DNA from 3 places in the Streptomyces boetiae genome. Region 2 is predicted to be linked to each of the others. Evidence: predicted binding sites of a transcription regulator. Region 2 holds the regulator's gene; each other region holds the start of a gene.
The links. The regulator HrcA, encoded in region 2, represses chaperone genes, less so after heat shock. The targets are predictions, from matches to a motif close to TTNGCACTCNGNNNNNCNGAGTGCNAA.
Positions count from the first base shown of each region.

Region 1: a site for HrcA is predicted at 1,630-1,656, ahead of groES (co-chaperone GroES). Genes of this name have one in related genera too.
Region 3: a site for HrcA is predicted at 841-867, ahead of groL (chaperonin GroEL). Genes of this name have one in related genera too.

Region 1 is NZ_JAVREN010000023.1:43,897-46,162, forward strand. Features, by position in the region: gene groL (chaperonin GroEL) at 1-1,058, opposite strand, end outside; gene groES (co-chaperone GroES) at 1,164-1,472, opposite strand; gene RM780_RS16460 (polysaccharide deacetylase family protein) at 1,696-2,266, opposite strand, start outside.
Region 2 is NZ_JAVREN010000012.1:20,170-22,435, reverse strand. Features, by position in the region: gene RM780_RS10905 (MBL fold metallo-hydrolase) at 1-673, opposite strand, end outside; gene hrcA (heat-inducible transcriptional repressor HrcA) at 848-1,864, shown strand; gene dnaJ (molecular chaperone DnaJ) at 1,865-2,266, shown strand, end outside.
Region 3 is NZ_JAVREN010000001.1:134,192-136,457, reverse strand. Features, by position in the region: gene groL (chaperonin GroEL) at 998-2,266, shown strand, end outside.

The DNA.
Region 1 (2,266 bases), on a different contig from region 2:
ATCTCGGCCTTGATCTGCGCGACCCGGCCCGCGATGTCCTCCTGGCGGCCCGCGCCGTCCACGATGGTGGTGTCGTCCTTGGTGATGGTCACGCGGCGGGCGCGGCCCAGGACGTCCAGACCGGCCTGGTCGAGCTTGAGGCCGACCTCCTCGGAGATCACGGTGCCGCCGGTGAGGGTGGCCATGTCGCCGAGCATCGCCTTGCGGCGGTCTCCGAAGCCGGGGGCCTTGACGGCCACCGAGTTGAAGGTGCCGCGGATCTTGTTGACCACGAGGGTGGACAGGGCCTCGCCCTCGACGTCCTCGGCGATCACGAGCAGCGGGTGGGAGCCGCCGGCCTGCATGATCTTCTCCAGCAGCGGCAGCAGGTCCTGGATGGAGGAGATCTTGCCCTGGTGGATGAGGATGTAGGGGTCGTCGAGGACGGCCTCCATGCGCTCCTGGTCGGTGACCATGTAGTGCGAGAGGTAGCCCTTGTCGAAGGCCATGCCCTCGGTGAAGTCCAGCTCCAGGCCGAAGGTCTGGGACTCCTCGACGGTGATGACGCCGTCCTTGCCGACCTTGTCCATCGCCTCGGCGATCAGCTCGCCGACCTGCTTGTCCTGGGCGGACAGCGCGGCCACGGCGGCGATGTCCTCCTTGGAGTCGATGGGGCGGGCGGAGGCGCGCAGGTCCTCGGCCACGGCCTCGACGGCGGCGTCGATGCCGCGCTTCAGGCCGGCCGGGGAGGCGCCGGCGGCGACGTTGCGCAGGCCCTCGCGGACCAGCGCCTGGGCCAGCACGGTGGCGGTGGTGGTGCCGTCGCCCGCGATGTCGTTGGTCTTGGTCGCCACCTCCTTGACGAGCTGGGCGCCCAGGTTCTCGTAGGGGTCCTCGGCCTCGACCTCGCGGGCGATGGTGACGCCGTCGTTGGTGATGGTGGGCGCGCCGAACTTCTTGTCGATGACGACGTTGCGGCCCTTGGGACCAATGGTGACCTTGACCGCGTCCGCGAGCTTGTTGACGCCGCGCTCGAGGGCGCGACGGGCGTCCTCGTCGAACTTCAGAGTCTTCGCCATGGGTGTGGATGTCCCTCTGTCTTTTTTCGAATCGTCCGGGAACGTCACCGCGCCCCGGAGACGATCCGGTCCCGGGGCGCGGCGTGCAACTCGACTAGTCGCCGGTCACTTCTCGATGATCGCCAGCACGTCACGGGCGGAGAGGACGAGGTACTCCTCGTTGTTGTACTTCACCTCGGTGCCGCCGTACTTGCTGTAGAGCACGACATCGCCGACCTTGACGTCGAGCGGAAGCCGGTTGCCGTCCTCGAAGCGGCCCGGGCCCACGGCCAGGACGGTGCCCTCCTGGGGCTTCTCCTTGGCGGTGTCCGGAATGACCAGGCCCGAGGCCGTGGTCTGCTCGGCGTCGAGCGGCTGGACCACGATGCGGTCCTCGAGCGGCTTGATGGCAACCTTGGAGCTGACGGTCGTCACGATCCGACCTCCCCCTTCGGAGATCTCGCGGGGTCATGGAAATGGCTGGACTGCGACCTGGTGGACCCGTCGTCGCGGGTGCCGGATCCGCCTGTCGCGGGGTGGCTGGCACTCCTACGGTGAGAGTGCCAGCGTCGGCTCCGAGACTAGGCCGCCGTTAGCACTCAGTCAACTAGAGTGCCAACGCCCCGCCGGGCGCGTGCCGGGAGGGCTCCCGGGCGGGCTAGAGGTAGTCCTCCAGCCGGGCGACGGCGAAGCCCTGGCGGGTCGCCGTGTCCAGTACCCGCCGGACCATGTCCGTCATGCTGCCGTCCCACTCCGCCTCGCCGCGGAAGTGGGTCAGGATGATGTCACCGGGGTGGAATTTCCGGTCCTCGCGCCCCCATTCGATCCGGTCGGGGAACGCCTCCTCGGCCCACAGCGGCACGGCCCGCACCCCGCAGGAGGCGGCGGCGCGCAGAGTGTCGCGGTCGTAGGCGCCGTAGGGCGGGCGGAAGAGGGTGGGGCGCTCGCCGATCTCCTCCTCCAGGATGTCCTGCTGCTCGCAGATCTCCTCGCGCTGCTCGCGGTAGGAGAGCGCGGGGAGTTCGGGGTGGCTGATGGAGTGGTTGTGCACGCCCGCGCCCTGCCGGTGGGCCTCGCGGAAGTAGCCGTAGTCGTCCCGGGCCACGTGGTCGGAGAGGAAGCCGGACCAGGGGATCCGCAGGTCGTTCAGCATCCGCAGCAGGTCCGGGTCCTTCTCGGCGCCGTCGTCGATGGTCAGGAAGACGACCTTCTCGTCGGTGGGCACCCGC
Region 2 (2,266 bases):
GCGCCGCGGGCCAGCGCTCCGGGCTCGCGTCCGGCCCGGCCTGCGGCTCCCCGGACTCCTCGACCAGGTCCCCGCAGAAGACCACCGGCGGCGTGCCCGGCACCAGCACCGCCAGGTCCAGCGCGGAGTGCGCGGGCCCCAGGTCCGCCAGAACGGCCGCGCGGCCCCCGCCGAGGTCCAGCACCGCGCGCGACCCGCGCCCCGGCGACGGCGCCCGCCACGGGCGTTCCCGAGCCGCCGCGAGATCCGCCGCCGCGGCGGCCGGGTGCAGGCCGTGCCGCGCCCCGTCCGCCGCCGGATCGGCCGCCCCCGGCGCGGCCAGGAACGCCGCGAGCCCCGCCGGCCCCCACGCCTCGGCCGCCGGGAACGCCCCCGCGCCCAGCAGGTGGTCGAAGTGCGGGTGCGTGACCACCAGCCGCGTCACGCCACCCGGCGGCAGGCCCGCCCCCCAGGCCCCGGCCGCCTCACGCGAGGGGCCCGCGTCCACCAGCAGCAGGCCGCCCGGGGAGGCCACGAGCCCCACCGTCTCGTCCCAGCCGGGCAGCCGCCGCCGGAACACCCCGGGCGCCACCGCCTCCCAGCCTTCGCCCGGAAGCCACCGCTCCCACCCCTCACGGGGCTCCCGCCCGGCCCCGCCCGCACCGCCCCGCCCGCGCCCCGCGCCCGTGTCCATGCCCGGACGTTAACGGACGGGTGCCGGCGGGCAGGTGCTGCGGGAGATGTCAGTCTGCCGCCGCTCGTTCCCTGGCCGTGCTACCCGGCCGTACACTGGAGCAGGGTCTGGCACTCCCCGAGCGCGAGTGCCAGGGCGGCAGCCAGCGGCGGACGGCCGGACGGGAGGTGCGACATGCTCAGTGAACGCAGGCTGGAGGTGTTGCGGGCCATCGTCCAGGACTACGTCGGCACGGAGGAGCCGGTGGGTTCCAAGGCGCTGACCGAGCGGCACAACCTCCAGGTCTCCCCGGCCACGGTCCGCAACGACATGGCCGCCCTGGAGGAGGAGGGGTACATCGCCCAGCCGCACACCAGCGCCGGCCGGGTCCCCACCGACAAGGGGTACCGCCTCTTCGTCGACAAGCTCGCGGACGTCAAGCCCCTGTCCGCCCCCGAGCGCCGCGCCATCCAGAACTTCCTGGGCGGGGCCGTGGACCTGGACGACGTGGTGGCCCGCACGGTCCGCCTCCTCGCCCAGCTCACCCGCCAGGTCGCCGTGGTGCAGTACCCCTCGCTCAGCCGTTCCACGGTGCGGCACGTCGAGCTGCTCGCGCTGGCCCCGGCCCGCCTGATGCTGGTCCTCATCACCGACACCGGGCGGGTCGAGCAGCGGCACGTGGACTGCCTCGCCCCGTTCGGGGAGACCTCGCTGGCCGAGCTGCGCGCCCGGCTGAACAGCCGCGTCGCGGGCGAGCGTTTCACCGAGGTGCCGCGGCTGGTCGCGGACCTGCCCGACTCCTTCGACGCCGAGGAGCGCGGCACGGTCTCCGCGGTTCTCTCCACCCTTCTGGAGACGCTGGTGGAGGAGACCGAGGAGCGGCTGATGATCGGCGGCACGGCCAACCTCACCCGCTTCGGGCAGGACTTCCCGCTCACCATCCGCCCCGTGCTGGAGGCGCTGGAGGAGCAGGTGGTGCTGCTGAAGCTGCTGGGGGAGGCGAAGGATTCCGGCATGACCGTGCGCATCGGGCACGAGAACAACCACGAAGGACTGACCTCCACGTCGGTCGTCTCTGTCGGTTACGGTTCAGGCGACGAAGCCGTCGCAAAGCTCGGCGTGGTCGGACCGACCCGCATGGACTACCCCGGAACGATGGGAGCGGTGCGCGCAGTGGCACGTTACGTCGGACAGATTCTCGCGGAGAACTAAGTGGCGGCCGACTACTACGCCATCCTTGGCGTGCGACGCGATGCCTCGCAGGAAGAGATCAAGAAGGCCTTCCGGCGGCTGGCGCGCGAGCTGCATCCGGACGTGAATCCGGACCCCAAGACCCAGGAGCGGTTCAAGGAGATCAACACCGCGTACGAGGTGCTCTCCGACCCGCAGAAGAAGCAGATGTACGACCTGGGCGGGGACCCGATGAGCGGCGCCGCCTCGGCGGGCGCGGGCGCGGGCTTCGGCGGCGCCGGCTTCGGGAACTTCTCGGACATCATGGACGCCTTCTTCGGCGCCGCGTCCCAGCGCGGCCCGAAGTCGCGCACCCGGCGCGGCCAGGACGCCATGATCCGGCTGGAGATCGACCTCAACGAGGCCGCCTTCGGCACCACCAAG
Region 3 (2,266 bases), on a different contig from region 2:
GCCGCGTCCCGGCCCCGCCCGGCGCTGCCCGCGCTCCCGCGCCAGGCGGGGCGTTGCCCGCATTGCCGCCCCACACGGGGGGTTGCCGCGTCCCGGCCCCGCCCGGCGCTGCCCGCGCTCCCGCGCCCCGCGGGGCGTCGCCCGCATTCCCGCCCCACGCGGGGTGGCGCCCGTATTCCCGCGCCACGCGGCCTTGCCGCAGCGGCCCCCAACGGGGCGAGCCCGCCCACGTGGTCCCGCCCCACGCGGCCCTGGCGTAGCCGCTCCGCGCTCGCGCGCGGCCCGCCGCAGCCGCCGCCCGACGGTGCGGGCCCGCCCACGGTCCCGCGGCGCGCACGGGCCGCCCGCGCTCCGCGCTGCGCGGGGGCCTGCCCACGGTCCGATGCCGCGCGGCCCTGCCGCGGCCGGCTCCGCGCCCGCCGGCTCGCAGCCGCTCACCGCTCACCGCTCACCGCTCACCGCTCACCGCCCACTGCTCACCGCTCACCGCGCTCGGCTCACCGCGCTCCGCCCACCGCGCCCGGCCACGGTCCCGCACCGGGCGGCGTGCCGCCCGCGCTCCGCGCTGCGCGGGGGCCTGCCCACAACTCACGCGCCGCTGCGGGCCGGCCCGCAGCGCCTCAGCAGCGGGCCGGGCCCGGCCGCAGTCCCGCCCCCGCGCGGGCGCAGGAGGCTGGCCGCGCCCCCTCGCGGACCGCCCCCTCGCACCTCACAGCCGTCCGCTCCCGGCGCCGCGCCGCGCCGCGCGAGCCCCGCGCAGCGGCAGCGCCCCCGCCGCCCCCACCGGGCGCCCCGCCGCCCAACGCTTGCACTCGGAGGGGGAGAGTGCTAATCATGGCGTTAGCACTCTGAAGGTGAGAGTGACAAAAGCAAGGACCGGTTCGGTGAGGTCCACGGGCCCGGCGGGAGCAATGAACCGCCGGGCCGCAGGGCCGTCCGTCGCGGGCGCCAGCGCGGTCCGGAGCAATCCACCCCAGTCCTGGGAGGACCACTTCACATGGCCAAGATCATCGCGTTCAACGAGGAGGCGCGGCGCGGCCTTGAGCGCGGGATGAACCAGCTCGCCGACGCCGTCAAGGTCACGCTCGGCCCCAAGGGCCGGAACGTCGTGCTCGAGAAGAAGTGGGGCGCCCCCACCATCACCAACGACGGCGTGTCGATCGCCAAGGAGATCGAGCTCGAGGACTCCTACGAGAAGATCGGCGCCGAGCTGGTCAAGGAAGTAGCCAAGAAGACGGACGACGTGGCCGGCGACGGCACGACCACGGCGACCGTTCTGGCGCAGGCGCTGGTCCGCGAGGGCCTGCGCAACGTCGCCGCCGGCGCGAACCCGATGGCGCTCAAGCGCGGCATCGAGGCGGCCGTCGAGAAGGTCTCCGAGGCCCTGCTGAGCCAGGCCAAGGAGGTCGAGACCAAGGAGCAGATCGCCTCCACCGCGTCCATCTCCGCGGGCGACCCCCAGATCGGCGAGCTGATCGCCGAGGCCATGGACAAGGTCGGCAAGGAAGGCGTCATCACCGTCGAGGAGTCCCAGACCTTCGGTCTGGAGCTGGAGCTCACCGAGGGCATGCGCTTCGACAAGGGCTACATCTCGGGGTACTTCGCCACCGACATGGAGCGCATGGAGGCCGAGCTCGAGGACCCCTACATCCTCATCGTGAACTCCAAGGTCAGCAGCGTGAAGGACCTGCTGCCCCTGCTGGAGAAGGTCATGCAGTCGGGCAAGCCCCTGCTGATCATCGCCGAGGACGTCGAGGGCGAGGCCCTGTCCACCCTGGTGGTCAACAAGATCCGCGGCACCTTCAAGTCCGTGGCCGTCAAGGCCCCCGGCTTCGGCGACCGCCGCAAGGCCATGCTCGGCGACATCGCCGTGCTGACCGGCGGCCAGGTCATCTCCGAGGAGGTCGGCCTCAAGCTGGAGAACGCCACGCTCGACCTGCTGGGCCGCGCCCGCAAGGTGGTCATCACCAAGGACGAGACCACCATCGTCGACGGCGCCGGCTCCAGCGACCAGGTCCAGGGCCGGGTCAACCAGATCCGCGCCGAGATCGAGTCCTCCGACTCGGACTACGACCGCGAGAAGCTCCAGGAGCGCCTGGCGAAGCTGGCCGGCGGCGTGGCCGTCATCAAGGCCGGCGCCGCCACCGAGGTGGAGCTGAAGGAGCGCAAGCACCGCATCGAGGACGCGGTGCGCAACGCCAAGGCGGCCGTCGAGGAGGGCATCGTCGCTGGCGGTGGCGTGGCCCTGCTCCAGGCGGCCTCCGCC